Regions from separate parts of the Paenibacillus sp. 481 genome, predicted to be linked through region 4. Evidence: predicted binding sites of a transcription regulator. Region 4 holds the regulator's gene; each other region holds the start of a gene.

Region 1 (8,025 bases), 2.0 Mb from region 4:
ATGCAAGCAGCCGGCGGGCTGGACGTGCTGGTCCGCCTAGCCGAGAAAGCGCTGCGCCGCAATCCGCAGCATATTACATTTATGGCTCCGTTCGTGACGTACGTGTTCACGCTTTGCGCAGGTACAGGTCACGTCGCATACTCGGTTATGCCTGTTATTGCGGAAGTGTCCCGCCAATCAGGCGTGCGCCCAGAACGCCCGATGTCGATCGCGGTTATCGCCTCGCAGCAAGCCATTACGGCGAGCCCGATCTCGGCAGCTACCGTGGCATTGCTGGCGCTCATTTCCGGACAAGGCTACCAACTGATCGATATTTTGTTGATCAGCATTCCCGCTACATTCATCGGTTGCTTTGTCGCAGCTCTCGTCATGAGCCGCTACGGCAAGCCGCTCGCAGAAGATGAAGAATATCTTCGTCGTGTAGAAGCAGGCAGCGTAGCTCCGATCGGTGTAGCTGAAAAGGCAGACCAAGGCGAAGCTGCCACTCAAGGCAAGCTAGGACGGGGAGCAGTTGCTTCCGTTATCTTGTTCCTGCTAGGCGTCTTTACCGTCGTCCTGCTCGGCTCTATCCCATCGTTACGTCCTGCTTGGACTGACGCAGCTGGCGCTGTACGCATGCTTGGCATGCCAGAAGTAGTGGAAATCGTCATGCTGTCTGTTGCTGCCATTATTTTAATGGTGACGCGCATTAACGCAGCAAACGTCGTGAAGAGCGGTGTATTTACGGCCGGCATGCAAGCGTTAATTAGTATTTTCGGTATCGCGTGGATGGGCGATACGTTTTTCCAAGGCAATATGGATGTGCTGCAAGGTACGATTCAGCAGATTGTCACAGCAGCGCCGTGGTTGTTCGCATTTGCGCTATTCTTGATGTCCATCTTGCTGAACAGCCAAGCATCGACCGTACGCGGCCTTATGCCGCTAGGTTTGGCGCTCGGCTTGCCTGCTCCCGCACTAATCGCCATGTTCCCGTCGGTCAACGGATATTTCTTTATCCCGAACTATCCGACGGTCATTGCAGCTATTCACTTCGACCGCACAGGCACAACGCGTGTAGGCCGCTACTTATTCAACCACAGCTTTATGCTGCCTGGTCTGATCGCGACTAGCGTAGCTGTCGGCGTAGGCTTCCTGCTGGCATCGATCGTACTGTAATCGTGCTGTACATGTAATTCCAGTTGAGTTCAATTTATCGCATTCAATGATAAGAGGCGTTCCCCTTTTTTTGGAGGATCGCCTCTTTTTCATAGCCAGCCACTTGAATGTAGCCCGACCAGCCATTATGATCAGATCGCAATAGCCCATTTCCAATTGTATAACGATGAAATGCGAGAGGATGGATATGCAATGACAAGGATCAACATGAACAACGTGAACAGTACATCGGCGTTAGATATGCTTCGCTTTAGAGTACCGGGGGAGTTCGAACCGCAAGACAGTGTCATGCTCTGTTGGTCTGACATTGAATACCCTTGTGAAGGATACAACGTAGATGCTGTTAGCGTGGAAATTGTAAAAATAATGCTCGAGCATGTTGAATTAGTCATCGTGAACACATCTAGTGAGCAAGTCACACAACGTGCCAAAGACAAGTTAGAGCAGCAGCACGTTGATAGTAGTCGCATCCAATTTTCACACATCAAGAACCATATTATGTACCCACGCGACTTTGGCGCAGAAATTATCGTTGATGATGCTGGCTGCCGCAAGCTCGTCGACTTTGACTTTGATCTATACGGCGTGTTGACCAAATATGAACCAGTGTCCCGATTAATGGAAGCCTTTGACCGCGAGCACGCCCAGCTGCTCGGTATTGAGGAAACCGTGTTTACCCGCCTGATCAGCGAAGGCGGAGACCGTGAATTCAATGGACAAGGGGTCATGATGACGATTGAAAACACCGAGGTTAACAAACGAAATAGAGGCATGACCCGTGACGAGGTAGAGGCTGAATTCAAACGCATATTCAACTTGAAGCAAGTCATCTGGCTGCCGCTGCCGACATTTGACGACGAGCATATTATGCTCGGCCCCGTGCCTGGGCCAGACGCCGCGACATTGGCCTATCGCTCGGCCTCAGCCAACGGGCATATTGATGAGATGTGCCGATTCGTCGATGAGCGCACGATCCTACTGGCCGAAGTTACCGCAGAGGAAGCTGCTCAGCACGAACTTGCTGCTATGAACAAAGTCAGACTCGATCAAGCCTATGAAGTCCTCCAAAAGAGCTTGAACACTGACGGAGAACCGTTCCGCATTGTACGCATTCCGATGCCTGATCCGATATATGTGCGTGTCAAAGAAGGAGATGCGATATACCAATCATGGCACTTTTTAAAGAGGAGTTTACGCTTAACGCAAATGCACGACGGCTCCGCTTTTCCGACGGGCGATATGACGATGCTGCCTGCCCTGAGCTATTGTAACTTTTTAATTTTAAATGACATCGTAATCGGGCAAAAATATTGGAAAGAGGGGCTTCCTGAACGCATTAAAAAGAAGGACGAAGAAGCCCTGCGCGTACTCCAACACGTATTCCCAGAAAGGCAGGTCGTGTTACTCGACACGATGGCGTTGAATTTATTTGGTGGCGGTGTGCATTGTCATACACGCAATGTTCCTACTGCGTTTAGCTAGTCGCCGCTCTCTTATTGATGCTCTCTCGTTGGCGTCCTTTTTAGCTTTTACTGGATTTGACAAACAACCTAATTTGCATTAATCTATTATTAATCGTAATTATTACTAATTAATACAAGAAAGGAGGTGCACACATGAGAGTCATCGTCACATTAGCTTGTACCGAATCCGGTGATCGTAATTACACGACAACTAAGAACAAAAGAACGAATCCTGAGCGTTTGGAACACCATAAATACTGTCCCCGCTTAAAAAGAGTAACGCTACATCGCGAAACTCGTTAATTCAACTTCGTCCCTTCATCTTCGTGCCTTCATCTTTCATAGGGACGCTTCTGCACAAACAAAGACAGAGCAGCTAAATGAGCTACTAAGCTGCATCCCCCTGCCCTGTCTTTTGCTGTGCGCTGCCCTCAACAACGGCGAAATCATTTTTTTTCAAGTAGACGATATAGTAGGCCCCCGCCACAAACACCGCTCCACCCGTTAAATTGCCCAACCACACCGGAATCATATTTTGAACAAATGCCCCCCAACTATAAGAACCCGCAAAAATAGCGGCCGGAATCACAAACATATTCGCCACCACGTGCTGAAACCCAATCGCTACAAACGCCATCGTTGGAAACCAAATACCCGCGATTTTGCCGCCAAAGCTCTTCGCCCCATACGATAACCACACAGCCAGCGCTACAAGCCAGTTGCAGCCAATGCCTGATAAAAAAGCCTGTAAGAAGTTATCGTGCAGCTTATGACCCGCAATCTCAATTGTCTTCTGCACATAAACACCACTCGCGGTAAAGCCGGCCAGATGTCCGAAAAAATAAGCAACAAACAGCGCTCCCAACATATTGCTGAATGTAATGACAGCCAAATTGCGCATCACCTCAAGCGTTGATAATTGTCCTTGCATGCGCGCCAACGGAACAGCCATCATATTGCCAGTCAGCAACTCTCCCCCTGCCAACACGACAAGGATAAGTCCGACTGGAAATACGGCTGCCCCGACCAAGTTATTCAAACTGCCCCACTCTACAGGCATTGCCGCTGTTACACGAATGCTCAGTAAGTATCCAAGCGCAATAAAGGCTCCTGCCATAAATCCAAGCACAGACATCTGCCCCGCGGGCATACGCCCTTTTGCAATGCCTGCGTTTACTGCGGCTTCAGCGATTTGCTGCGGCTTCAAATCGATAGTCGTACTTCCGTTCATATCTCCAGCCATACTTCCAGCCTCCTTGCTTATGCTTCTCCTCTCATTTTAGTATCCTTTCTCTACATATGTTGTGCAAAAAATCACAATCTTAAATATATAAGATTAGGTACTGCTCGTGTGCTTTCTCACAAGCACCACTACGTTTCCTAGCATAAATTATTAATAGAATCATATAAGTGAAAGATATGGAACGAAGCAAACATGGATTTCGGAAAAAGAGGGGGATTGTACATGACCAATTTCGCAGTCTTTAACAATCAGCCCAATCCGCTCTACACCTTCTTAACGAACACCTACACCAATCCAGGTGTAGGTAGTAGCACAGCCCAAGCAGCTGCACAAAGCGGCGTTGCTTTTACTTTAACGACCACGTCTATCAGCGTACCAGCCAGCCAGAACTTACTGATCCAAATAACAAATCCAAGCGGCAGCGGCAGAACGGTGTACATCAGTCATTTAGTAGGAGGCACATCTGCCTCCGCTACATTAACAGTGCTTTCCGGTGGAACAATAGCTGCTGCGGGAAGCACGACTCCGGTTCCTGTGAATCGAAATCTCGGCAGTGCTACAACGAGCGTTGTGACGACACGGCAGAACACAGGCACGTTAACAGGCACTCCTGTTACGATTTACTCTAACTTTTTAACTGCGGGCGTGTACGGGCTTTCATTTGGCGGGAGCTTAATTGTCCCTCAAAATCAAACGTTTACCATATCGCTAGGAGTTGGAGCACTTACAGGTTCGATTAACTTTGCTTGGTGGGAGTTGGTGACTTCATGACAAATGCTTCTGTATTTAACACGCCCAATAACAACGTCTATACATCATGGACGAATTCACTTAACTCACCTGCCGTCATCACCGAACCACCGTATGATGCAAGCAAGAGCGGCAACGTATACAGCGCCTTCGTCAGCAACTCCGCTTCACTGGGGCTACTCGGTGGTTCTGTGACCGCATCACTCCGCCTTAATAATGGCGGCACCAAAACATGCTACATCATTCGCGTTACAGGAGGAATTGGCGTCGGACTGAGCTTGCTTTCAAGCTTAACGGCGTCAGTGAACTTTTTTAAAAATGGTACGCTCACCGCACCTGCTGCTGTTACGCCTGTTAACAGCAACTTGGGCAGCAGCAACACGAGTACGATGACAGTAACGAGTTCCACCGTTGCCGTCACAGGAGGGACGACGTTAATTTCATTGCCGCTTGGATCGGGCTACTTCGTGACTGACTTCTTCGGCTCGATTATCGTCCCTCCAGCGAGCACATTATCGCTGTCCGTCTCGGGTTCGCTGTCAGTAGCCGGATTGTTAAGTTCTCAAGCGAGCTTGTTCTGGTGGGAGGCTTAATGTGCAAGGCAGGTTAAGCCTAGGCAAAGTGGAACAACGTAATTCGTAGTAGCCCGCTCCCGCTATGACCCCTTAGCTTAGCGGGCATCGTTTAAGTACAGCATTTTCACTTCTATGCGTATAATTGCGCTATTTCTTACTCCATCTGTCCACTATATGCGGAATTTCAAAAGGTTTGTCTTGCAAATAGTGGACATAAAAGGGATGGGCATATATTTTTATTCCAGCTGTTATTGTATTTCGATATCTATATGCAGTGAATAATTTCAGATATATTGTCTATATATAGACATTGAAGAAGGCTTGTCTTTGCAGTTATGCTCCAGACCCTATATGTCCCCTGTGTCCTCTTTTGTATGGACATTCCCGTCATTTGTTCACGGCTCAAGAACATTTAAACCTCCTTAGCTTGCGTTATTGGTGCGTTATTGGTGCTTTATTGGTGCTTATTTGTGATTTATTAGTGCTTATTTGTGCTTTATTAGTACTTTATCGCACGCTCATCAGATGCTACACGCCGTGGAACCCTCTTTTTCGCCCATATGAACGTTCATATGACAATACCAACCGACAGGTATCGGAAATAAAAAAAGATGACGCCTGTGCAGCACAGGAATCATCTTCTAACTGTATCGTGGTCTATCTTGGACCCGTAAAATCACGGGGCAAGCGGATGGTTACGTAGAAGGTCCGTCGGCGAATTTGATAATACGCATATTAGCGGCAGCACTACTGAAGGCATTCCCGGCGGTCAGAACAATCGATCTCGCGCCAACGGATATGTTCGCGAGCTGAATCGTAAATGGTGTAGTTGGTACATTAATGAGTGCTCCACCTGCCAAGTTCCCTCCGCCTGCAGCTGCATTACCCGTTGGCGAAAAGAAGCTCACTCCATTCTGAATCAGTCCAAACACGCTTGCGGCACTCGCGGTGTCTAGGTTGAGCCAATACTCTACGCTATACAACCCTATCTCGTTGACCGTTACCGTATCCGTCCCATTGAAAGTAAAGGCGGTACCGATATTATCTACTATATTGAAGTTAACCAAACCATTTTGGGCAACGGTTTGGGCAACATTTTGGGCTATTTCAATATAACTTGATAGGAATGGCCCTGTTAAACCTGTAATACCAGTTACGCCAGTGGCACCCGTCGTACCTGTTGCTCCTGTGGCACCTGTTGCGCCCGTGGCTCCAGCCCCTGTTACGCCAGTAGCGCCAGTTGGACCTATAGCCCCCGTAATACCTGTCGCACCTGTATTACCCGTGGCTCCGGTAGCGCCAACCCCCGTTGGGCCCGTGGCTCCTGTCGGGCCGGTAACACCCGGATCTCCAGTCGCTCCCGTGGCACCGATCGCACCAGCAGCTCCGGTGGCTCCTGTTGCTCCGGTGGCTCCTGTTGCTCCGGTGGCTCCTGTTGCTCCGGTAGAGCCAGTCGCACCCGTCGCGCCAGTAAGTCCTGTCGGGCCAGGAGGGCCGCCAGATGGTCCAGTAGGGCCTGCAGGACCTGTCGGACCAATTGAGATAGGGGTATTCAAGATGCTGTTCAGCTTACTGTCCAAAATAAATTCCTTCTTCGTAATCTCCCTAATCGTGGCACGAACACTTTCATTCATCGTTAGAATGTCACTAAGTGTCGCACCAGGTGCAGTTACACCAGGAAGTGTGCCGAGTACATACTGTAACTTTTCCCCTTCTGCGTTCAAAATATGGCTAAGTCCCAACTCTTCTAAAGCAATAGAGGAAAGTAACAAGGTAATAGCGTCGTCACGTGTTACGCTAATTACGGGCGTAATGTTAGGAATATTAGATTGAGACATTATATCCCCCCTCTCAATGGATGTTATCGTTCTCTGACTATAGTATGTAATTTTTACTTATTTGATAGAGACAGATGAACCCTAGTTTTTATACTCGTAAAATAGACTAGCTCGTCCCAGCCCTAGACTTCCCTCTATTCGATCTATATAACAGAGCTATTACGTGAAGCCATAGCAAAAAACCCGAAAGACAGCCCTGCGGAACAAAGGGTCTATCTTTCGGGTTATAGTTGATAAATGACTTCGGGGAAATCTACCCTATTTCCCTCCGCTAATCGGAGTACTATACGCCGCGCTTATCCATGATGCCGCGCGCGATGTGTACGCCAGCCGCGCCAGCCTGTGCCAAGCCACGCGTAATGCCTGCGCCGTCGCCGCCACAGTACAGGCCGGCAATTTCGGCCTCCAACGTGACGTCGAGCTTCGGCCGCGCAGAGTAGAACTTCGCTTCCACGCCGTAGAACAGCGTGTGCTCAGACGCAAGGCCTGGCGTTACTTTGTCGAGTGCTTCAACCATTTCGATTAAACTTTTCATCGTATTGTATGGCAGCACAAGCCCTAAGTCGCCTGGCACCGCCTCACGCAGCGTCGGCTCCAAGAAGCCTTCGCGAATGCGGTTGTCCGTTGAACGGCGGCCACGCAAAATATCGCCGTACTTCTGCACGATAACGCCGCCGCTCGACAAATCGTTAGCGCGTTTGCAAATTTCACGCGCGTACTCGTTCGGCTTATCGAACGGGTCCGTGAACTTATGCGACACGAGCAGCGCAAAGTTCGTATTCGGCGAGCCCAGCTTCGGATCTTTGTAAGAGTGACCGTTCGCACACATAATGCCACTATGATTTTCAACAACGACGTGCCCTGACGGGTTGCTGCAAAACGTACGCACCCGCGTCCCTACCGACGTGTTGAACACGAATTTTCCTTCATATAAATGTTCGTTAATTTCACGCATCACGACATCGGACGTTTCAACTCGTACTCCGACATCGACTTGGTTG
Region 2 (8,025 bases), 260 kb from region 4:
CTATGAAAGTTGGTCACAATCTTCTTTGGATGGCCTAATCTGCCGATAATACCTGTCGTTTGCCAGTCAGGGTGTTGCGGTGTCCGCTGTACCATAATTCTTAGATCAAAGGAACGCCCGTGCAGCTTCAATAATTTAATTCCTTTCTGCACGATATATTCCCGCTTCAATTTCGATGCCGTTAACGCATTAAAAAAGTCATCATAGCTAGCAAACGAGCGTGGACTTTTGCCTATCTGAAAATGGAAAGTGTTCTTACCCGCGTCTTGTTTAATATGCGCGCGGATTACACCATTCCCTGCTGTGCCATGAACCGGTTTCACATACACCATATTGTACTTGTTTAACATGGCCAGAAGTGAAGAATAGCTAAACAATTGCGTTTCTGGAACAAAAATACGAAGCTCTTTGCTTTTCACTAGCACCTTCGTCTTTGTCCACTTGCTCCGAATGGCACGAACCCCTTTGCTCGCTATCATTTTTACATTCCCGCCTCCTGCCTCGTTATATGAACATTTACATTCCTGATAATGTATTCACATGATGAGGTGGACAGCAACGGTAGTCGACTACTTCGCTATTTTAAGGCGAATCACCGCCGTCCAAGCTTCGTTTATGGTTGCACCTCACGCCCTCAAACCCTATAAATCATATGGCTTTATGCCAATCCATGTACCGCATTACTATAAATATAGGGAGCAGCCTCGCCAAGCTACTCTCGCTCTCAATCCAAAAAAAGAAACACCTTAAATGACGCTTCAAGGTGTTTCTAACTGTTTGTACTAGCAACCAGCGGCTACAAATGAAAAGTCTCGATCTTGTGCGGTTCCATCACTTGCTCCTGTTTTGACCCGGAAACGATCGTTCTGTATAAATACGAGTACGGCATTATCTCTCGTATCTCCACCTAGCCCTCCCAAGAAAAACACTTGTGTTGCCGATACGCCTGGCGGAGAACCGAATGGAGGAGTAAAAAACACGTCATAAAGTCCTGTCCCTACTTTTGAAACTCTGAAACCTTTTCCTGAAACAACGGAGCCATTAGCTGATACAGACCCAGCAACTACACGAACTTGGTAACCCATACTTACAATCCCCTCCTCATAATAGAAGCAACTAGATGAGCTGCACACCGTGTGCGCAACTTACTTCCATATCATATGCACCGCAATCAAGAAGGGGACGGGCTAAGTAAGAGGAACAAATGCATAAAACTTCAAAACCTATTTCCTATCAATGACTCGCTGTCTTTAAAAGAGAAGCACTCCGGCACCGGCACCTACAAGCACCACGATCCACGCAGGAATGTTCCAATACATGAGCAGTACGAACAACAACATACCGAGTACAAAATGTTCAGGAGACACAATTGCCGTTGTCCAGAGTGGATCATAGAATGCGGCTATCAAGATTCCGACAACAGCAGCATTTATACCCCTCAGTGCGCCTTGCAAATGACGATTGCTACGCCATGCTCCCCAAAAAGGAAGGGCCCCTACTATGAGTAAAAAAGAAGGTAAAAAAATAGCAATAATCAAAATAAGCGCACCTAGTACCCCTTTCATCATCGCACCTAGATAGGCAGCAAACGTAAATAAGGGCCCTGGCACAGCTTGAGTGATCCCGTAGCCAGCCAAGAAGTGCTCTTTACTTATTAACCCCGTCGGCACGACGGCTTGTTCAAGCAACGGAAGTACGACATGGCCTCCCCCAAATACGAGCGAACCCGCCCGATAAAAATGATCGAACAATGATATCCAATCGTTTTCTACACCCTGACTCCACAGCGGCAAGCCAAGCAATAGTCCAAAAAAGAGAACCAAACAACATCCTGCCAACCTACGATTAATGGGCACCACCATTTGTGGCACCTGCTGAATGTCTTCATGGCGATACATCCACCATCCAACAATACCCGCAACAACGATTAGCAGCACTTGGGTAACCATGGATGGCCATAGCAAGGCGGCAGATGCAGCTGCTACTGCGATTGTGATTCGATTTCGATCAGGGGTCAATTTGTGCCCCATACTTATAATCGCTTGCGCAACGATAGCGACGGCCACAATTTTAAGGCCGCTAATCCAACCAACATGGCTCACATCCATTTCTTTCATGAAAAAAGCAAACACGATGAGCGCAATAACAGATGGCAGCGTGAATCCAAGCCAAGCAACTAATCCGCCAAGCAGCCCCGCGCGCATGATCCCGATCCCGATCCCGACTTGGCTGCTCGCCGGACCAGGTAGAAACTGACACAGCGCAATTAAATCTGCATAGCTTTGCTCATCCATCCATTTTCGGCGCCGAATATATTCGTTATGAAAATACCCCAGATGGGCAATTGGGCCGCCAAATGAGGTTAGCCCCAGCTTCGTGGAAACGGCTAGTACCTCAAACAAGCGGCGGAATCGATTTTTTGGTACGGATTGCTTTAACGTGTTGCTCATTTCTACACTCATTCCATTCACCTCTATGTATTCAGTTCTATACACCTATAGATTTCGATCATTATACCCTTTATTTGTTATCGGAGGATAAAATACACCATCTTTTTCAAGTGTAAACGGATACATGCACTACCATTTTATTCATTTCAAACTTTCGACAATGTTACGTCATAAAATGTTCAATTAACCCCCCCATTTGAGCCATTGAATTATGATTATTGTCATGTACAATGTGGGTATAAGGAGGATATAAGGGTTGAAACTTACATGTGAATGTGAATTCATGAACAAATTATGTCATTCTCCACATTTGAATGTGAATTGTTTATCAATCTTTTCCTAAGTTTCATTACACATGGTTTGCTCCAGCCGTCTAACTACGGTTGTGAAATTCATAACAAACATTACCATTGTCAGCAATCAACAAGAAAAAAAGACTTATGCATCATTCCGTTTGCTGTGATCAGAGAGTCTAAACCGGATGGAGGTATTTTTATGGAGTTGGATCCGATTTTGCTAGCACGCATTCAATTTGCGTCTACGACAATTTTTCACTATCTGTTTGTACCGATGACGATTGGCTTGGCCTTTCTACTTGCGATTTTAGAAACATTGTACGTTGTCAAAAAACAGGAAGTGTATAAAAAGGCCGTTAAATTTTGGAGCAAACTGTTCCTCATTAACTTTGCGGTCGGTGTTGTAACCGGTATTTTGCAAGAGTTCCAGTTCGGGATGAACTGGTCCAATTATTCCCGCTTTGTCGGTGATGTATTCGGTCCCTCACTCGCACTTGAAGGTCTATTAGCCTTCTTTATGGAATCTACGTTTATCGGATTATGGGTATTTGGTTGGGATCGCTTATCTAAGCGTGCTCACCTTGTGTGTATTTGGCTCGTCTCACTCGGAACCGTTCTATCGAGCTTCTGGATTTTGACAGCTAACGCCTTTATGCACGCACCAGTCGGTTACGTGTTCCAAAATGGACGCGCTGAAATGAACGACTTCTTTGCTATTATTTCGAACCCGCAGCTGTGGCTGCAATTCCCACATACGCTGTTCGCTGCTTTTGCAACTGGCGCGTTCTTTATGGCTGGGGTAAGTGCATGGAAAATTTTAAGACGTCATCAAGTCGATGTGTTCAAAAAATCGTTCCAAGTTTCGATTTCAGTAGCGATGGTTGCAGCGATGCTCGTAGCCTTGGTTGGACACTCGCAAGCGCAACATTTACTTAATTCACAGCCGATGAAAATGGCTGCTGCTGAAGCACTCTGGAATACGAGTGAAGACCCAGCTCCGTTTACGGTGTTTGCGAACATAGATACAGAGAAAAAAGAAAATTCCCATGAAATTAAAATTCCTTACATGCTGAGCTTCTTGTCTTATAGCAAATTTAGTGGCAGCGTGGAAGGTATGAATCAAATTCAGGAAAAATACGAAAAAATATATGGACCAGGCGATTATATCCCTTCGGTTAAGACAACATTTTGGAGTTTCCGAATTATGGTCATCAGCGGAAGCATACTATGCTTACTCGGAATGGTCGGCTTCTATCTTTCCCGTAAACGGAAGCTAGAGCAAAGCCCTTGGTTCCTGAAGCTAATGGTTCCTGCTATCGCTCTCCCCTTCCTTGCGAATTCATTTGGTTGGATGATGACGGAAATGGGACGCCAGCCTTGGGTCGTCTTCGGTGTTATGCGTACCGAGGATGCGATTTCACCAACGGTTACTTCAATGGAGTTATTGATATCACTTATCTTATTTGTCAGTCTGTATGCCGTGCTCGCGGTCGTTGACGCTTACCTATTTATGAAGGTTATTCGTAAAGATGATGATCTCGACAACCACGTAGAGCCGTATATGTCCGATCCGTTTGATAAGGAGGAACACCAACATGCTATCGTTAAATGAGATATGGTTCATCGCAATAGCCGTTCTGTTTATCGGCTTCTTCATACTCGAAGGCTTTGATTTCGGCGTTGGCATCGTCTCCCGTTCGCTTGGGCGCACGGATAAAGAACGCCGCGTGTTAATTAATACAATTGGCCCATTTTGGCATGCTAACCAAGTATGGTTGATTACGGCAGGTGGCGCGATGTTCGCTGCCTTCCCAGATTGGTACGCCACTATGTTTAGTGGCTTCTACCTACCTTTCGTACTCTTGCTGCTGGCGCTGATCGCCAGAGGCGTAGCTTTTGAGTTTCGTTCCCAAGTCGAGAACGGCACGTGGAAAAAAGTGTGGGATGCTGCAATCTTTTGGGGCAGCATCCTCCCGCCTTTCTTGCTCGGCGTCACATTCGCGAATTCGATTCGCGGAGTGCAGATCGATAGTCAGAAAGAACTTATCGGCAGCGTGTTCGAACTGTTGAACGTTTACTCGCTGTTAGGCGGAGTTGTCGTTGTACTCCTCTGCATCTTACATGGTCTCGTCTTTATTACGATCCGTACAAGAGGCGGTATACAAGATCGGGCTAGAGATGTCGCACGCAAGATCGTACCGGCCGTTGCCGCTGTTCTGATTCTGTTCGTAGTGCTAACGTATATGAACACTGATATTTATGTGGTACATGGGAAGCAATGGCTTGCCCTGCCATTGTTAACGGGGGCAGCACTCGTATTCGGATGGTTGCTTATTCGTAAGCAACGTGATATTTGGACATTTGTGATGACGACTAGTATGATTACGTTAACCTTTGCGAGCATATTTATTGGTTTGTTCCCGCGCTTGATGGTAAGTTCCATCGACCCCGCGTACAGCTTAACGATATTTAATGCAGCATCCGGTGCGTATTCTTTACGCTTGATGACATATATGTCATTCACGATAATTCCGTTTATTATTGGCTATCAAATTTGGTGTTACTTTGTATTCCGCAAACCAATTAATGAAAATGACCATTTGGAGCACTGATGAAAAAAAACAATCGAATGCCTAATTACAATGGAATACGACCGCTCTTTCTTACGTTAGGCTGCATCTCTGTGCTGCAAAGTATTTGTATTTTGCTGCAAGCGACGCTGTTGGCTTATTTGATCGCTGACTTGTTTCAAGGTGTGCCTGTCGAGCAGCTTTATCCGAACATGGCTTATTTTTTCCTTGCTTTTGTTGGACGTAGCAGCCTGACTCTTTTGCGGCAAAAAGTGGCTTATCGCTTTGCTGAACGAACAGGTTCAGCGACGAGAAAGCAGCTGCTGGATAAATTGTTTGCACTCGGACCGAGATTTGCTCGGTCCGAAGGCACAGGCAAGCTCGTCACGCTGGCACTGGAAGGCATTTCACAGCTGCGTACGTTTTTGGAGCTGTACTTACCTAAGATGGTTAGCACCATGATTTTACCGTTGGTCATCTTGGTATACGTGTTTGTGCAAGATATCCCTTCAGGCATTACCTTGATGCTTACGGTTCCAATCATCATCGTATTTATGATTTTGTTAGGACTTGCTGCGAAGAAGCAGATGGATAACCAATGGAGCTCGTATCGCATTTTGTCCAATCATTTTGTCGATACTTTGCGTGGGTTGGAAACGTTAAAATTCCTCGGACAAAGCCGCCGTCATGAGGCGTCAATTGCGCACGTCAGTGATCAGTATCGCACGGCTACCGTCCGTACCTTGCGAGTGGCGTTTCTGTCCAGTTTTGCACTCGATTTTTTCACCAGTCTCGCGGTTGCCTTTGTGGCTGTAGGACTTGGTATCCGTCTTGTTGACGGAACCTTGTCCTTCCATACCGCTCTAACCGTGCTCATTCTTGCACCGGAATATTTCCTGCCTATTCGAGAGGTCGGTTCCGACTACCATGCAACTTTGAACGGAAAGACAGCCGGCGAACATATTCAATCCATTATTGATTACGATTCAAATAACAATTCGACACATGTAAAGCCTCAGTCTTGGGGTGCAGACAGCACGTTGACCCTGACTGACATCGACGTTCGCCATGGCACAGATGCCAAGCCGTCGTTAGACCGAATTTCGCTTAATGTGCATGGCACGATGAAAATCGGCATTGTCGGAGCTAGTGGCGCCGGGAAATCGACGCTGATCGATATTTTAGGCGGTTTCTTGCATCCGTCGAGTGGTCACATCCGTTGGAATGATACAGACATGAACTCGCTTATTACAGAGAGCTGGCATAAGCAAACAACGTATATCCCGCAACAGCCGTATCTGTTCACGGATACATTGGCGGCCAACATTCGCTTCTATGAACCGAATGCCAGTATGGAAGAAGTCGAACAAGCAGCAGCGGCAGCTGGGCTGAAAGCGGTCGCCGACGCCCTCCCCAACCGTTATGAAGAAACGATTGGCAATGGTGGTCGTATGCTAAGTGGTGGTCAAGAGCAGCGTGTTGCGCTTGCTCGTGCTTTTTTAGGAAACCGCCCTATTCTACTGTTAGATGAGCCGACTGCTCATTTAGATATCGAAACGGAATATGAGTTAAAAGAGCCGATGGCGCGACTGTTTGCAGGAAAGCTTGTCTTTTTCGCTACTCATCGCTTGCATTGGATGCAGGATATGGACCAAATTATAGTCCTTGACCAAGGGCAGATCGCTGAAGTCGGCACCCATCGAGAGCTTGTTCTCCGCAAAGGGGTTTATTACGAACTCATTCGATCGCAGATGGAGGGGATTCGATGAAGAAGGAAACATACGCTGGTAGCGAAGGCTGGGTGCGGCCCTACTTGCGTAAACATAAGTGGCGCTTGGCACTGGCCGTCTTTCTCGGTATTCTCGGTGTAATGGCGGCTGTTATGCTGATGTTTATTTCTGGCTACCTGATTTCAAAAGCAGCCCTACGCCCGCAAAACATCATGCTACTCATGCTTCCGATCGTAACGGTGAGAGCGCTTAGTCTTGGACAGGCGCTATTTCGTTACTTGGAGCGCCTAGTCGGCCATGACATCGTCCTGCGCATTTTGTCTACGATGCGTGTTCGCCTGTACAACATTTTAGAACCACAAGCGTTGTTCGTACGCTCTCGCTTTCGGACTGGCGACATGCTCGGCATGCTGTCCGATGATATTGAGCATTTACAGGATGTGTACTTGCGTACCGTATTTCCTGCTATCGTCTCGCTAACGGTTTACGGACTGTTTATTGTCGTGTTGGGCATGTTTGACTGGACATTCGCCCTATTGATGGCGTTGTACGTAGCGGTAATCATATTCGCTTTGCCGCTTATCTCTTTACGCATTAATCATCAGAAGCATTTGCGGCTCAAGCGTGGGCGCAACCGCTTGTATCAGAAGCTTACGGATGCCGTGCTTGGCATTAACGACTGGCTCGTAAGCGGTAGGAAAGCTGAATTTATTGAGAGCTATGAGGCAAGCGAACAAGAACTTACTCGTACGGAGCGTGAGGTGCATCAGTGGGCACGCTGGCGGGAGTGGATCATTCAATGTGTAATCGGTGTCGTCATCGTGTCGATGATTGTATGGGCGGGACATCAATCCGCATCAGGCCAGATTGCTGCAACGCTGATTGCGGCCTTCGTCCTAATGATTTTACCGATTATGAATGCATTCATCCCGATGTCCGATGCGATTGAGCGAATTCCTAAGTACCAAGATTCATTGGC
Region 3 (8,025 bases), 180 kb from region 4:
GTCCGCAACGACCGACAGCCCCGCGATGCCACATGCCATCGTTCGCAATATTTCTCGGTCGTGCAACGCCATTTCGATACGCTCATAGCAATATTTATCGTGCATAAAATGAATGACGTTCAGCGTATTCATGTACAGCTTCGCTAGCCATTCCATCATCTGCTTGAACCGCTTCGTCACTTCATCATAGGACAACACTTCGCTCATAATCGGCGGTAGCTCTGGGCCGACCTGAATGCCAAGTTGCTCATCTTTCCCCCCATTTATCGCGTACAACAAACATTTTGCCAAATTGGCACGAGCACCGAAAAATTGCATTTGCTTGCCGATTCGCATCGCTGATACGCAACATGCAATGCCGTAGTCATCACCGAAAAACGGGCGCATGAGATCATCGTTCTCGTATTGAATGGAACTCGTTTCAATCGACACGCGCGCGCAATACGTTTTAAAAGCTTCCGGCAGCTTTGTCGACCATAGCACGGTCAAGTTCGGCTCTGGTGCCGGACCCAAGTTGTACAATGTGTGCAAAAAGCGGAAACTGCTCTTCGTTACGCGACTCTTACCGTCGACGGACATTCCGCCAATTGACTCTGTAACCCAAGTTGGATCCCCGCTGAACAACTGATTGTAGTCAGGTGTGCGTAAAAATTTGACGATGCGTAGCTTCATGACAAAATGATCGACCAGTTCCTGTGCCTCTGCTTCTGTCAACGTACCCTCTTGCAAATCACGCTCCACATATATATCTAAGAACGAAGACACGCGGCCAAGTGACATCGCGGCACCATTCTGCTCTTTAATTGCAGCTAAATAAGCAAAGTACAACCATTGGAACGCCTCACGCGCGTTCGTTGCGGGAGTGGAAATGTCGTAACCGTGCATTTTCGCCATCAGCTTTAACTCAGCCAAAGCACGAATTTGCTCGGATAGTTCCTCCCGCTCGCGAATGACCTGCTCATCAATTACGTCCACTTCTAACAGCAGCAGTTGTTCTTTTTTTTCCTCTATTAAAAAGTTAACCCCATACAGTGCTGCCCGTCGATAATCACCAATAATGCGACCGCGGCCATATGCATCCGGCAAACCTGTAATAATACCCGCCTTGCGTGCTAAGCGCATCTCCGATGTATAAGCATCAAATACGCCTTGATTGTGCGTTTTGCGTACATCGGTAAACATACTGATGACTTCATCTGGCATTTCAAAGCCATACGCTTTGCAAGCATCAATCATCATTTTAATTCCGCCAAGCGGCTGAACCGAACGTCGGAAAGGTGCATCAGTCTGCACACCGACGATTTTCTCCTTGTCCTGATCCAGATACCCGGGCTGATGAGATACGATCGTCGACGGATTGTGGACATCCACATCCCATACTCCACCGCGCTCACGTTCTTCACGGGACAAACGGCTGACAACTTCCCATAGCTGCTTCGTATTCGTAGTCGCGCCCACTAGAAAGTTTTCGTCACCTTCATAGGCGTTCATATTGGTCTCGATAAAATCACGCACATCAACATGCGTTTGCCACTTTCCTGCTTCAAATCCACGCCAAGCTGTACTCGTATTCATTTGCTCTGTTCTCTCTTTTACCGACATCCTAATCCCTCCAGTATCTTGTATCTGTTTAGTTTTAGTTGCCTTATTGAAACAATCGCTGAGTCGCGTAAAACCACTTTTATTTGTGACTATTTTCACTAATATGTGTGTGTCTCTTGTTTCATATTTATTGTACTTCATTGCGGCTGCTATTTATGTGATTTTTATCACATTAAAATGAAGCTGAACGCGCTCCAATGACTTCCTATCATTACACCTATCAACAAGTTAAATAATGGTATAATTGAAGAAGAGACCAAAATGTTGGGGGCTGCTAACGAAAAGATGAGACACGCACGAAAATCCATTTTAATAGCCTGTATGATTGTAACAACATTTAGCTTGTACGGTTGTAATTCGTCAAATGCAAGTGTGCTGGATTGGAAAGAGCTGAATAGGTTGCGCCAAGAGAACGAAGCTTTAAAAAAAGAGCTGCAAAAGTACAAAACGACCAAGCCCGAACTACTTCAAGAAGCGCTTACTCGATATGACCAAAAAGATTTAACGAGGCTTAAAGAGCTCAAAAGCTTAGCCGAGCAATTATTTCCTGGAACGAAAGAGACCAAACAAATTGCAGCTATTACGCACAAATTGGACAATGGCCTTAAACAGGCTCTAGCGATTGCGACATCTAAAATGAAAAAAATGGTTGATGAGGTTACTGGATATACATCGTATCAAGATAAGTCCTCACCTACATCTGCGGCTAAAAATAGTATCCATCTTTTCTTTTTAAAGCGGGATAAGGATCGTGCATATGAACTGTATACGCGAATACAGCATAGCGGTTCGATGACTGTCGGACTTGATGAAGTCGAAATTCGGGCTGATGGCAAGTATTTCAGTATTTCCGTCGTGCCTGAAGAGGTAAAAAGAAATTATAATTTTGTAGAAATTGTAGATCAAAGCGGCGTGCCGTGGGAGCAATATGATAGCCCAGTAAGTTGGTATATGGATTTAGATATGATCCATGCCATTATTTCGTCCAAAAAGGCTATTATGCGTTATAAGGGCCGTAGTCTTCACGTTGATCGCACGATTACAGCAGCAGAGAAGAAAGCGATGCGCCATGTGATGGACGCCTTTAAAGCTGTTGGCGGCTTGGACAACGATGATTTCAAACGGAAATCAGATGACAGTTAGCCATATTAGTAACGGTTCTACTATGAGCTAGTAAGTATTGAGTGTATAAAAGGCAAAAACACCATTTTGCTGAGGAACGCCGATTATGTCGGGGAAATGCCGAGCGTGAGCGGGAAGCAAAGAGGTCGCCCCATCATGGGGCGACCTCTCGACCTCTTACTCCTCCTGTGCGATACTACTCAAAGCGACCGTAAAATGCGTTGCGGTAAACATCCGCCAGTTCGCTCACAAGCGGTAGCTTCGGATTCGCGGTCGTACATTGATCCTCGAAGGCGCGGTCAGCCAAATATTCGACCCTCGCTTCAAAGTCTTTGCTGTCAAAGCCAATCGCTTGGAACGATTCAGGTATGCCCAGCTCACGGTTCAGCTTGCGAATCGCGTCAATTAAGCTATTGACGCCTTCTTCTGTCGTGCGGGCTGGCAATCCTAGCATGCGTGCGATTTCCGCATAACGCACGTCCGCCACAAAGTGGTCGTATTTCGGAAACGCAGCGAACTTCGTCGGCTGCTTCGCGTTGTAGCGAATAACATGCGGCAGCAAAATGGCATTGGTACGTCCATGTGCCGTGTGATATTGCGCCCCCCATTTATGCGCCAAGCTATGGTTAATGCCGAGGAAGGCATTCGCGAACGCCATACCTGCAAGCGTAGACGCATTGTGCATTTTTTCGCGCGCCTTCGGACATGCTTCTTTGTACGATGGTAACAAATGCTCGAAGACGAGTTGAATCGCTTTAATGGCCAATCCGTCCGTGTAATCGCTCGCCATAACCGACACGTACGATTCAATCGCATGAGTCAGTACGTCCATGCCCGTGTCGGCAACAGCCGTCTTAGGCAGGCTGTACACGAACTCAGGATCAACAATCGCCACATCTGGCGTGAGCTCATAGTCTGCCAGCGGGTATTTGGTGTTTCCTTTTTCCTTATCGGTAATAACCGCAAACGAAGTCACCTCAGAACCCGTACCCGACGTCGTCGGAATCGCGACGAACTTCGCTTTTTGGCCCAGCTTCGGATACTTATACGTCCGCTTGCGAATATCCAAGAACTTTTGCTTCAAATTGTTGAAATCGGTGTCTGGATACTCGTAGAACAACCACATCGCCTTCGCCGCATCCATCGGCGAACCGCCGCCTAAAGCGATAATACAGTCTGGCTGGAAGCTAGCCATCATTTCCGTACCGCGGCGCACCGTCTCTGTAGAAGGATCGGGTTCTACGTTCGAGAACACTTCGATGGCAACCGGCTGACGACGCTGGCGCAAATAATACTCCACTTTCTCGACATAACCGAGCTTCACCATCATCTCATCGGTTACGATCATAATGCGGCTAATGTCCGGCATTTTCGCTAAATATTGCGTGGAGCCCTTTTCAAAATAAATTTTGTTCGGCACTTTAAACCATTGCATGTTCACTGTCCGCTTCGCCACCCGTTTAATATTGAGCAAATTAACTGCCGACACGTTCGCTGATGTTGAGTTGCGTCCATAAGATCCGCAGCCCAACGTTAGCGACGGGATGTTCGTATTGTACAGATCCCCAATCGCGCCATGCGTGGACGGCGAATTGACTAGTATGCGCCCTGTTTGCAATCGTTCCGCAAACCGATTAATGACATCCTCATCGTTCGAGTGAATGACCGATGAGTGCCCCATTCCGCCAAACGCGACCACTTGCGCCGCACGCTCAATGCCTGCTTCAGCCGTTTTCACCTTATAGCACGCTAGCACAGGACTAAGCTTCTCGGCAGAGAGCGGATATTTCGGACCAACGCCGTCCAACTCGGCAACGAGTATTTTGGTGTTTTCCGGTACGGTGATGCCTGCCATCTCTGCAATCTTACGAGCAGATTGCCCAACAATCGTCGGATTGACGGCACATGTGTCTGCTTTCATCGCGGAGCCTTGCAGCTTACCCGCTTCTTCTGGTGTTAAGAAATAGCATCCATTCCGCTGCATAAAAGCCTTTACTTCATTAAAGATCGGCTCCTCGATAATAACCGCTTGCTCAGACGCACAAATCATACCGTTATCGAACGTTTTCGATAAGATGAGATCGGTAACTGCCTGCTCGATGTTCGCTGTCTTTTCAATAAAGCAAGGGACGTTCCCCGGCCCTACGCCTAGCGCAGGCTTGCCACAACTATAAGCCGCACGCACCATGCCCGCTCCGCCTGTCGCTAAAATGAGCGCTACGTCTGGATGATTCATCAAGCCATTCGTCGCTTCCATGGACGGCATTTCAATCCACTGCACACAATGTTCAGGCGCTCCGTACTGTACGGCCGCCTCTGCCAACACTCGTGCCGCTTCCGCGCTACAGCGCTGCGCCGATGGATGAAAGGCGAATATAATCGGATTGCGCGTTTTTATGGAAATGAGCGCTTTAAACATCGTTGTAGACGTCGGGTTTGTAACAGGTGTAACCCCCATCACAATGCCGACCGGCTCCGCAATTTTCATAAAGCTCTCATACGGATTATCTTCAATGACTCCGACCGTTTTGTCGTATTTCATATCATTGTATATATACTCTGTCGCAAATATATTTTTCGTGATTTTATCTTCGTACACACCGCGGCCTGTTTCCTCAACCGCCATTTTCGCCAGATGCATATGTTGATCAAGGCCCGCAAGCGCCATTTGCTGAACGACGCGGTCGACTTGCTCTTGATCCATGCCCATCATTGCTGCTTGCGCTTTTTTTGCACGATCAATGAGTTGTTGAATATGCTGCTCCACACTATGCTTTTCTGCCTTTTTTTCCACTGTTGGCTTTAACTCTGGTTTTGCTGCCATTCTATCCGCCTCCATTTATGGAATGCTGCGCATGCAAGTCATGTTTCGGCGCTGCTTTCCTTGCCTATAGTCCACAAGTCTAATCTGCGTTGCTTTATTTTGTGAATCTTTTCACATTTTCATTGTAGACCAGATGCACCCTCGTTGTATGTGATATATGTCACACCACATTTTTACCTCGCTTTCGCTTAATAGCGCGCTTTGTTCATATTCCGCCCATTTACACCGTGATTTTTATCATATATTTTGTCGCTAATCTGTAAACATTTTTGAACCTTATTGGAATTGACATCATCATGGGGAACGTTCATGATAGAAGTAACGAAAGATTTAGTGAAACAAGTCACAAAGGAAGTTACCCACTTATCGCTATTCAATATTGAAATACACAGTTTGGAGGAGAACGGAGTGACCATCATCAGCGAACAATTCGTAGCGTATTGCAATACGTCCTGTTTCTCAGACCAGAATGTCGAGCGTCTAATGACTATAGCCAAGAATCGAACGTACCCCGAAGGGTCTCATCTTTTTTGGGAGGGCGATCTGTCAGATAAGCTGTTTTTGCTCAAAAGCGGCCGCATCAAAATGACGAAGTCAACGGATGAAGGTAAGGAATTGATTTTGTACATGTTTGAAGCAGGAGACCTTGTTGGTCATGTCGATCCTTTTCACAACATGAAGCACAGCTTTACGGCAGAAGTGATGGAAGAAGCTGAAGTCGGACTTATTGATCAAAAAGATTTGGAACTGCTTATTTGCCAACATTGTGATTTTTCAATTGATTTTATGAAATGGATGGGCATTCATCATCGGCTAACGCAAACGAAATTCCGCGACCTCATGATGTACGGCAAACCTGGAGCGCTTTGCTCGACCTTGATTCGTTTGTCCAATACGTATGGGGAACAACTGGAAGACGGCGGGCTGCTCATCAACAAAAAAGTGACGCACACCGACTTATCTAACATGATCGGGGCCACGCGCGAGAGCGTGAACCGGATGCTAAGTGACTTACGTAAGCAGGGGATTATCGAATACGAACATGGATTAATTATTATTCGTAGTTTGGAGCATTTACAAGGTGTATGTCACTGTGAACTATGCCCGAAAGAAATATGCCGCATTTAAGGGTAGATTAAAAAAGCGAACCGTGTACGCTTGCTGCGTACGAGGCTCGCTTTTTTAAGGCGTTATCGTAAACTTCACATGATCATCTTGCTTCAGGTCAATGCTAGCCCGGTCTTTCAGCTTCACACTCTTCTTGTTAATATGTATGTGGAATTGAACGGACGATGCAAGCTTGATTTCACCAATTTTATCCACAGAATTTCCATCCTTAGATAACTGAATTTGGGCAAACTCGCTTAACAAATCGTCAATGTTCAATCCTTCTTCCCAACGTACTAAGTACGTATTCGTTATGTCTGGAGCCGTCGTCCCGCCATCAATGCTAAGATTGATGCCCGGTATCGGAGCTGCGTTTGTCACAACATCATCTTCGGTTACAAATATAAATATCGTATCACTCGGCTGCACATTTTTGCTCAAAGCTTGCGTAGAAAGAATCTGCTCGTCATTAATGAGTATACCCCAGCCCATTTTGTTATCGAGCGACACATCCCCAACCGACACAATTTCCTTCTTGTCTTCTGATAGCTTGACCCGTCCTGAATAAACCAAAGTATTCGCAACAGTCATGCCCTGCTTCCATGGTACTTTCAACTGTTCGGATAGATTCGGAATAATCGTTCCGCCGTCAATATGAATCATTACTTCGTCGCCTTTCAGCACAGCAGCTGCGGGCAATGGTTCTGATGTTGCTTGCTTGGAATCGGAAGAGCAGCCAACTAGGAAAAAGAGGATGAGTATCATCCATCCTAGAAGAGCTTGCCTCTCCAAGTTGGAACGCTGATAAGTCATGTCGTCACTCTCGTTTCTGCCTTCAAAATTCAAACACGTTACATAATCGAAATGTATGAATCTATTATGCACGAAAGAGAGAGCCAAAAAGTATCAATCCCGTAACAAAACAAAGGCAATGTTGTCAGACCAGCCGTCTAGCCTTATATATTACACGTCCGCCACTTCTAAAATCTTTTTCATATACGTACGGCGTGCCGCTAAGAAGTAAATCGTCTGCATGATGACGAATAGCGCTACGACGGTCAGTGCGTACCCCAGCACATTCGAATTCAGTAAGTTACTCAAGGACTTCATCGCAAACATCGTATGCAGACTGCCCACGACGCAAGGCGCAAAAAAGACGAGGCCGACTTGAAACGTCACCACTTTACGTATTTCTTCAATCGACAGTCCGATGCGTGTCAGTGATTTAAAGTACGCTTGATCGTCTTGTAAATCCGTAAACAATTTGAAATAAATAACACTTCCACTCGCAAGGAAGAAGAGCAAGCTAATAAACAAGCCGATAAACAGCGTTAGCGAAGTGATCTGCTTTACACTATTCCAAGCTTCCG
Region 4 (8,025 bases):
TCCACTTGCACCTGCTTTGCCAACTTATGCTCTTGAATGGCTTCTGCCAGCGGCTGCTCTACCATTTTGGTTTCATACAAGTGCCAACCGCCAAACAACACGGCCCCAGCAAGCGCCATAATGGTTACGGTTGGAATTGGTCTAATTTTAGCCATGTTGCTCCCCCTATCGCATCTATAAATCGTTTATACTTCATGCCCTTTGTGATACGTTACTATGACTATTATTTTGTATATCATCTTATATATCTGTAAATATATATTTAAGTATATCATATATTGCACAACGTACCGTATGCAATGTGTGGCAAAGCGATCAGCTGAAACAAATAGAGGGCCACTCCTCATGTCATAACTGACACAAGAAGCAGCCCATAGCAGCAACTATTGATTCGGAAGCGGATAAGCTTCCCCGATTGGATGACCCGTTTTCACATCAAAAAAATGATAGTAGTGACGATTTACTTGTTGTTCATCCTTACGCTCAACGAGCGCTTGCCACACATATTGCTTATCTTTAACGCCTCGCACGAGGCGCACAATCTCTATATCGTTATATTGCTGCTGAAGCTGGGCCTCAATTTGTTCCTTAGCGACTACCTTGCTCGCTGGCAGAACGGATGACGATTCAGGACCCACCCATACAATCTGCTCTTCGTTTTGTGCATCCAGCCCCGAGACAACATAATAGACCGATTCCCAAACCGATTTCTCGATTTTGTTAATATGGGTCAAAGCAACGACTTTGTTAGCTCGTTCGATAACTTGTTGTTCGTTCGCCCATTCATCCTGATGAATATACTTAAAAAATTGAACCAGTGCAACAATAACAATGATTAACATAAAAATAGTGATCGCGATCCACTTTTTACGGTTTGTCCGCCGACGCGGCCCGCTTCTTGCCATACGTATTCCCCCGCTTACCGCTTCAGCAATTGTTCAAAGCATTGCTGAGCTTCATGACGAATACGTTCTTCGTCCATCGTTAGGCACTCGCTGTTCTTCACAACTTGGCGTCCGTTTACCCAAACATGTTTAACATCTTTAGCGGAAGCCGAGTACACCATGTGAGACACAAAATCCGTATGTGGAATGAAATGAGGCTGATCGATATCGACTGCTACAAAATCGGCCTTCATGCCCGCTTCAAGTAATCCCACATCAGCCAATTGAATCGTCTGCGCACCGTACAAAGTACCCATACGCAACGCTTCAGCAGCTGGAACAGCAGTCGGATCACCGGAGACACCCTTATGAATAAGTGCTGCCAAACGAATTTCCTCAAACATATCTAGATTGTTATTGCTAGCAGGTCCATCCGTGCCTAAAGAGACAACGATACCTGCTTTCAACATATCCACTACACGTGCTATACCACTCGCCAGTTTCAAGTTACTGCCTGGGTTGTGAGATACAGCTACCTTGTATGTTGCCAGCGTCTCAATCTCTTCATCTGTTAAATGGACAGCATGCGCGACGAAGGATGGACGGCTGAAGAAGCCTAGCTTCTCCAAATGCGCCACAGGACGCAGACCGTAATCAGCTACATTCTGCTCTACTTCGGCTCTCGTCTCCGACATATGTGTATGAAGGGATAGATCCAAGTCGTGCGCCGCCTGTACAAACTTCTCAATAAAGGCAGGTGGGCATGTGTATGGCGCGTGCGGCGCGAGCATTGTTGTAATACGTCCATCCGCCTTGCCATTCCAATTTTGTGCGAATTGAATCGCCTCATTCAGCTTGTGCTGTTGCACATCCTCTGGACAGAGGCCGATAGCTCCACGCATCAGTCGTGCACGAATGCCTGACTGCTCACTCACTTTTGCGACTTCATCCATATGGTCATACATATCAACAAATGTCGTCGTTCCGCCTTTCAACATCTCTAAGACGGACAACGATGTTCCCCAATATACGTCTTGGCTCGTAAACTTCGCTTCCATTGGCCACATTTTTTCTTGCAACCATGATTGCAACACCATGTCGTCGCCGTAACCGCGCAACAGGGACATAGCAGCATGTCCATGCGTATTCACGAGTCCTGGAAGGAAGAACAATCCTTTACCATCTATGATTTCAGCCTCGTCACCTTCATACTCAGTTGGCAAGTTCTCTCCGATATAAACGATCTTATCATCTTCAATAACCATGGATCCTCGTAACGAGGTTTGAGAGCTATTTGGGTTTAACACGGCAAATATGCCGTTGCGAATAATCGTACGTTGTGTCATTCTGCAGCCGCGTCCTTTCCTGATTCGGTTAAATAATAAGCTAAACTGAACAAATCCGTCGTGAAATCAGCCGTGTGCACACGAATATGCGACGGAACTTTTAAAATGACAGGTGCAAAGTTAAGAATCGCTTCAACTCCTGCCTCAACGAACTGATCTGCGACTTGCTGCGCTTCAGCAGCAGGTACGGTTATAATACCAATCCGAATATGATGATTCCGCACCGTGGGGATAAGATCGCCCATCGGAAGCACCGTATGATTGTTAATGAGGGACCCGATTTTAGACTCATGTGCATCGAATACAGCAACGATTTTCATATTATCTTTTAAGTAGGCCGTATAATTGCACAACGCGTGTCCAAGCTTACCCGCACCAACTAAACCAACGTTAACGACTTGGTCCAACTTAAGTATATGCCGTATTTGTTCGATTAAATAAGAGACGTCATAGCCGATACCTTTACGGCCAAAATCACCGAAATAAGCCAAATCTTTACGGATTTGTGCTGGATTCAAGTCCAATTTTTGCCCTAAATCTTGAGACGATACCGTTAATACTTCACGCTGCTTTAATTCAATCAGGTGTCGCAAGTAAACCGGCAAGCGTCGCACGACCGCTTCCGATATTTTCATACTTTTCATTGCAAGTCTCCTCTCATTGCTCCGAATCGTCTTTCTTGTTGTCCTCTAACCAAGTTTGAATACGCGGTACTAAATGTTCCGTAGCCATATGTTCCATCTTTGGTCCCGGTAACGAGTACAAAAAATGCTTTCCGTAGCTCGTCTCTATGACGCGCGTATCGTAGATGATGACGATGCCTTTATCTTGAGTGGTGCGGACAAGACGTCCGAAGCCTTGCTTAAAGCGAATTACAGCCTGCGGTACAGAATATTTGCGAAACGGGTTTTGATTTTGTCTCTTTAAGCGCTCTGATTTTGCTTCAACCAGCGGATGGTTAGGCGGCTGGAATGGAAGTCTAACGATAGCTAAACACATCAGAGCATCACCTGGGATGTCGACTCCTTCCCAGAAGCTGCTCGTTCCAAGCAAAACAGATGCAGACTGGTCACGGAATCGACGAGTCAATTTACTCCGATTACCGCTATCAATGCCTTGTCCGAGTACCTGAATACCTTCGACGCTTAGCGATTCCTTTAGCGGCTCGTACACTTCACGTAGCATTCGATACGACGTAAATAAGACAAGCATGCGCCCTTTAGTCACTTTAGCGACTTCAGCTAATGATTGAGCAAGCTTATTGTTGAATTTAGCGTCGCTCGCTCCTTTGACACTCGGAAAATCACGCGGGATCACAACGAGTGCTTGCTCGCGATAATTAAACGGTGACTGCAAAATAACCGTATGCAGACGCCCATCCTTTTCCGCATCTTTCAAACCGATCTGCTCAGCCACAAAATGGAATGACTTATCTACCGACAACGTAGCGGACGTCAAAATGACGCTCTTTTTCGGTTCAAAAAAGTAGCGTTTCAACGCTTCGCTCACATCAACCGGCACAGCGTAAAGCTGCATCGATTTGGCCCGATATTGGCTGTTGCCTTCCATCCAGTAGACCGTCTCTGGATCTGTCCCCTGCATAAACAAGCGGAAATCGTCGCGCACTTGACCGAGTTCCTTAAACAGTCCAGTAACGTCGACAACGACGCTTTGCAGTTCGTCATCGTCCATGTCTTTCCATTCTTGGACTAGCTTCTCGCCAGAGCGAACGATTTCGTTCAAGCGCGTATGAATGTCTGCCTCAATTTCCGTAACGTCATTCCACGTCTCTGGACGCTCACCTGACTTCAAGCGCAATACAACTTGTCCGGCTTCGATTTGGCCAGTTTCATTAGCTGGAAGCAACTGAAACAATTGGTCATGCAAGCGATCCCATTGCTCTTTAACATTCACAATTTGCGTCAGCAGCTTTTCAATGCCTTCCGCCCAAATAAGCGCTTTTTCATTTCCAGACAATCGCAGCACTTGTTGGAGCAATATTAACGCTCCGTTCTTGCTGTCTTTAAACAACCTTGTCATCGGATGGACTAACGAGAAGTATTGCACATGCGTTCCTAAGTGCTTACCTGCCGTTTCCTCAAAATGATGAGCCTCATCTATGACCAAATGTTCATACGTCGGCAACAAGCGATGTTCAGCAATTACATCCGTAAACAAAAGAGAATGGTTCGTAATAATGACATCGGACAAATTGGCATCATTCTTCGCACGATGATAGAAGCAACGACGGAACCAAGGACAAGCACGGTTCAGACACGAATCGCTATCGCTTGATACCGTATCCCAAAAATCAGGTCCCTTATGCACGAGGTGGAGTTCCTCATCGTCACCATGCTCCGTGTGGCTTAGCCACACGATCATCTGTGCAGCAGTAAGCACATCGTCGCGCGCATGTGTATACTCACTGTTAATTATTTTATGTTCAAATTTTCGCAAACACAAATAGTGACTGCGACCTTTTAAGACAGAAGCTTTGAATGGAACAGGCATAATCTGCTCAAGCAATGGCAAATCACGCTGTCTAAGCTGTTCCTGTAAATTGATCGTGTGTGTACTTACGATTACTTTTTTCTCTTGTTCAATACTATAGTAAAGCGATGGCAGCAAATATCCTAACGATTTACCTGTACCAGTTCCTGCTTCAATGAGCAAATGTCGATCATTATCTAAGCAGTCCATTACCTCGTTAAACATTTGCTCCTGCGACGCTCGCGGCTCGTAATTGTCCAGCATAGTCGATAAATTCGATCTCACTTGATCCATAAAAGATTGGAACGACACCCCTTTAAGCGGGCTTTGTTCCGATGGGTCGCGCGGAAGTTGCGTTTCTGTCCAATCATTTTGTTTCAACACGAGCTGACGGAACGGGTGGTAGCCATCGTTATCATCCCAATCGGCAACGTTGCGTTCCCGCTCTTGCAGCTTCTGTTCAAACAACCATTTTAAGTCGCGTTCCTCTGCTCCAAATACGTCCACTACACGCTGCAATGTTAACAACGGTAAATCATCGATTGCCTGCATACAGCGCACAAATACGTCAGCTGTCGCTTTCGCGTCACTATCAGCTTGGTGAGGACGATCATGTTCAATTCCAAATTGATGCGTCACAGCCCCCAATTGAAAAGAAGAGAGCGAAGGAAATAAGACACGCAGCAACTCGATCGTGTCTAAAATACGGCCCGTAAAAGGCAAATATCCGGTCTGTTCCAATGCGCGAGTCAAAAATTGATAATCAAACGCAATATGATGACCGACTAGTACGACATCACTTAATAATGGGACTAGCCCCGTCATCGCTTCATCAATATCAGGCGCATCCTGAACGTCAACATCACGAATACCCGTTAGCTGTGAAATAAACTCCGGTATCGGTATAGTTGGGCGAACGAATGAATGGTACTCACGTTCCACCGACAAATCATGTCCTAATACGGTTAAACCAATCTGTATAATTTCATCACTCGGCTGATTTCCGGTCGTTTCAAAATCCAGTACGGCGAATCTCATCTTGTAGAATTCCTCTCACAAATTACTGCTATTAGCATAACAGATGTTCGGTCGTTTGGAAATGAGTAGAGGGAAACATCTGTACGTATTTTTACGTACTTGACGTTTCCCTCTTCTTCTCCATTGGGACGACTCATATGGTCATTCGTTCATTAGGCCATTTGCGCCATCCGTTCACTGCCATAATGCAACGTACCCTTTTTTCCCGAACACGCCTTCAAGTTTTGTAACGCTTCTTGGAGGGTTGGGTCGGTTTGGTACGCTTTTTCAAAAAATTGCTGCGCCTTATCAAATTGCAAATCCTTCGCGTATATGCAGCCAAGCGCATTATAGGATAGAGCCTTCAGCTTGTTGTCCTCGGTTAATGGAATAATAAAATTAAAATGACGACATGCTTCTTGACTACTTCCTAAATGCAAATGCGACATGGCTAACCAGCCGCGTGCCGTTAAGCTGTCCGGCTGATGTTCCACAGCCAGTTCAAAGTAACGTACCGCATGCTTGAACATATTTAACGCGAAGTAGCCTTGACCGCGCTGCAGCGGATCTCCGTAATCGAGCATTTGCGGTGCCGCTTGTTTCGTACTTCCGGCAGGTGATCCAACCGCATACGCCGTTACAGCAGAGGCCGCTGCGCCAGCATCTTTGGCGCGCGGTCGAACTTCAGCCAGCTTCTCTTCGAAGCGCAGCCACTCATCAACAATATGATCGCTCATGGAGCTTAACAAAGACAGTTGCCGTTCAAGCTCTTGCTTCTGCTCTCCTTGCGCGGACGAATATTGCTCACTAATTTCGTCCAATAACAAATTCATCGTTTCGAATACTTGTTGCAGCACGATTCCATCCCACCTTCACGAGTGATGCGTATCGTTGACTTGTCCTTTTTAAGCTCACGTACATTTTGTGTCTTCCGGGACAATTGTATGCGGTGAATCATTGCTTAAAATAATGAAACACCATTCCATCGCAACAACAATAAGAAACGCACTGCTTGAAATTGGTTATTGGCATTAATGTTACAAGATACCAAATAAATGGTTAGCGAATCGTAGCATGCAATTCTTCATGCGCCAATTCAACTGCTTTGTTATGCTCGTCAACAAACACCACTTTTGGATCGTACTTACGAGCTTCTTCATCTGTCATTGACGCATAAGAAATGATGATAACATTATCTCCAGGCTGGACGAGACGTGCTGCTGCACCATTCAAACAAATAACACCAGAATGACGCGGCCCTTTTATGACGTACGTCTCCAAACGAGCACCATTGTAATTGTTCACAATTTGAACTTTTTCATTCGGAAGCAAATCGGCTAATTCCATCAAATGCTCATCGATCGTAATACTGCCTACATAATTCAAGTTCGCCTCAGTCACCGTTGCACGATGAATTTTTGATTTCATCATTTCACGAAACACCGTATTTCCCCCTCTATATGTTGAGTAAATGAGTATAAGTACGAATCGGATATTACGCGAACAATAAACGATTATCAATAAGACGTGTGCGTCCAAAATGGACAGCCAGCGCTACGATCACTTGGGTCTGCGACTGTACAAGCGGCTCGTTAGTTAGCTGCGGCTGCAAAGATGGAAATTGCAGCACTTCAACGTAGTCTATTTTCGCCAAAGGCTTCGTTGTAATCGTTTCTTGTAACACCGTTACTAAATCCGCGGCCGTGAGGCTAGGATGTTGTTCGAGCAGAGCATCAATCGATTGGAGCGCTTGCGACAACACAAGGGCTTGCTCACGTTCCTCAGCACATAAATAGACGTTACGTGAGCTGAGGGCGAGTCCATCCTGTTCGCGAACGATTGGGCAAGGTACGATTGTCAGATCAAAGTTCAGATCGTCAACCATTTGCTGGATAACGGCCACTTGCTGAGCGTCTTTCATGCCGAAGTAAGCCCGATCTGGCTTCACGATATTAAACAGCTTTGCCACGACCGTCGTTACACCATCAAAGTGCCCTGGACGGGATGCTCCACACAATCGCGCGGATACATCTGTAACTTGTATCGTCGTTTTGCGAGCGGACGGATACATAATATCAACCGTTGGTAAAAATACAACATCCACACCGCATTGTTCCGCAAGCTGCAAATCCCTTGCCTCGTCACGCGGATAACGATCCAAATCCTCATTAGGTCCAAATTGGATCGGATTCACAAAAATACTTAGCACCGAAATGCTACAATCTTTCGCAGCTCTCATCAAGCTAGCGTGTCCCTCATGTAAATACCCCATTGTGGGCACGAAGCCA

What was found. The regulator Rex, encoded in region 4, represses fermentation and respiration genes when NADH is low (regulators of the CRP and FNR family bind a similar motif). The targets are predictions, from matches to a motif close to TTGTGAAATATTTCACAA.
Region 1: the regulator Rex is predicted to act here: its motif matches at 3,921-3,938, upstream of KIK04_RS11500 (formate/nitrite transporter family protein).
Region 2: the regulator Rex is predicted to act here: its motif matches at 2,834-2,851, upstream of KIK04_RS21570 (cytochrome ubiquinol oxidase subunit I).
Region 3: the regulator Rex is predicted to act here: its motif matches at 5,648-5,665, upstream of adhE (bifunctional acetaldehyde-CoA/alcohol dehydrogenase).

Annotation. Positions count from the first base shown of each region.
Region 1 covers NZ_CP075175.1:2,624,617-2,632,641, reverse strand. The annotation lists gene KIK04_RS11515 (anaerobic C4-dicarboxylate transporter family protein) at 1-1,155, shown strand, start outside; gene KIK04_RS11510 (agmatine deiminase family protein) at 1,363-2,637, shown strand; gene rpmG (50S ribosomal protein L33) at 2,772-2,921, shown strand; gene KIK04_RS11500 (formate/nitrite transporter family protein) at 3,007-3,861, opposite strand; gene KIK04_RS11495 (hypothetical protein) at 4,084-4,632, shown strand; gene KIK04_RS11490 (hypothetical protein) at 4,629-5,204, shown strand; gene KIK04_RS11485 (collagen-like triple helix repeat-containing protein) at 5,882-7,024, opposite strand; gene KIK04_RS11480 (NAD(P)/FAD-dependent oxidoreductase) at 7,308-8,025, opposite strand, start outside.
Region 2 covers NZ_CP075175.1:4,932,912-4,940,936, reverse strand. The annotation lists gene KIK04_RS21585 (YheC/YheD family protein) at 1-479, opposite strand, end outside; gene KIK04_RS21580 (hypothetical protein) at 783-1,085, opposite strand; gene KIK04_RS21575 (chromate transporter) at 1,251-2,462, opposite strand; gene KIK04_RS21570 (cytochrome ubiquinol oxidase subunit I) at 2,946-4,358, shown strand; gene cydB (cytochrome d ubiquinol oxidase subunit II) at 4,342-5,358, shown strand; gene cydD (thiol reductant ABC exporter subunit CydD) at 5,358-7,085, shown strand; gene cydC (thiol reductant ABC exporter subunit CydC) at 7,082-8,025, shown strand, end outside.
Region 3 covers NZ_CP075175.1:4,488,358-4,496,382, reverse strand. The annotation lists gene pflB (formate C-acetyltransferase) at 1-1,602, opposite strand, end outside; gene KIK04_RS19685 (MreC domain-containing protein) at 1,924-2,745, shown strand; gene adhE (bifunctional acetaldehyde-CoA/alcohol dehydrogenase) at 2,921-5,548, opposite strand; gene KIK04_RS19675 (Crp/Fnr family transcriptional regulator) at 5,858-6,676, shown strand; gene KIK04_RS19670 (hypothetical protein) at 6,731-7,468, opposite strand; gene KIK04_RS19665 (ABC transporter permease) at 7,619-8,025, opposite strand, start outside.
Region 4 covers NZ_CP075175.1:4,671,934-4,679,958, reverse strand. The annotation lists gene KIK04_RS20635 (quinolinate synthase) at 1-155, opposite strand, end outside; gene KIK04_RS20630 (cell wall elongation regulator TseB-like domain-containing protein) at 384-905, opposite strand; gene KIK04_RS20625 (amidohydrolase) at 920-2,230, opposite strand; gene KIK04_RS20620 (redox-sensing transcriptional repressor Rex) at 2,227-2,874, opposite strand; gene dinG (ATP-dependent DNA helicase DinG) at 2,888-5,758, opposite strand; gene KIK04_RS20610 (tetratricopeptide repeat protein) at 5,911-6,594, opposite strand; gene panD (aspartate 1-decarboxylase) at 6,797-7,180, opposite strand; gene panC (pantoate--beta-alanine ligase) at 7,233-8,025, opposite strand, start outside.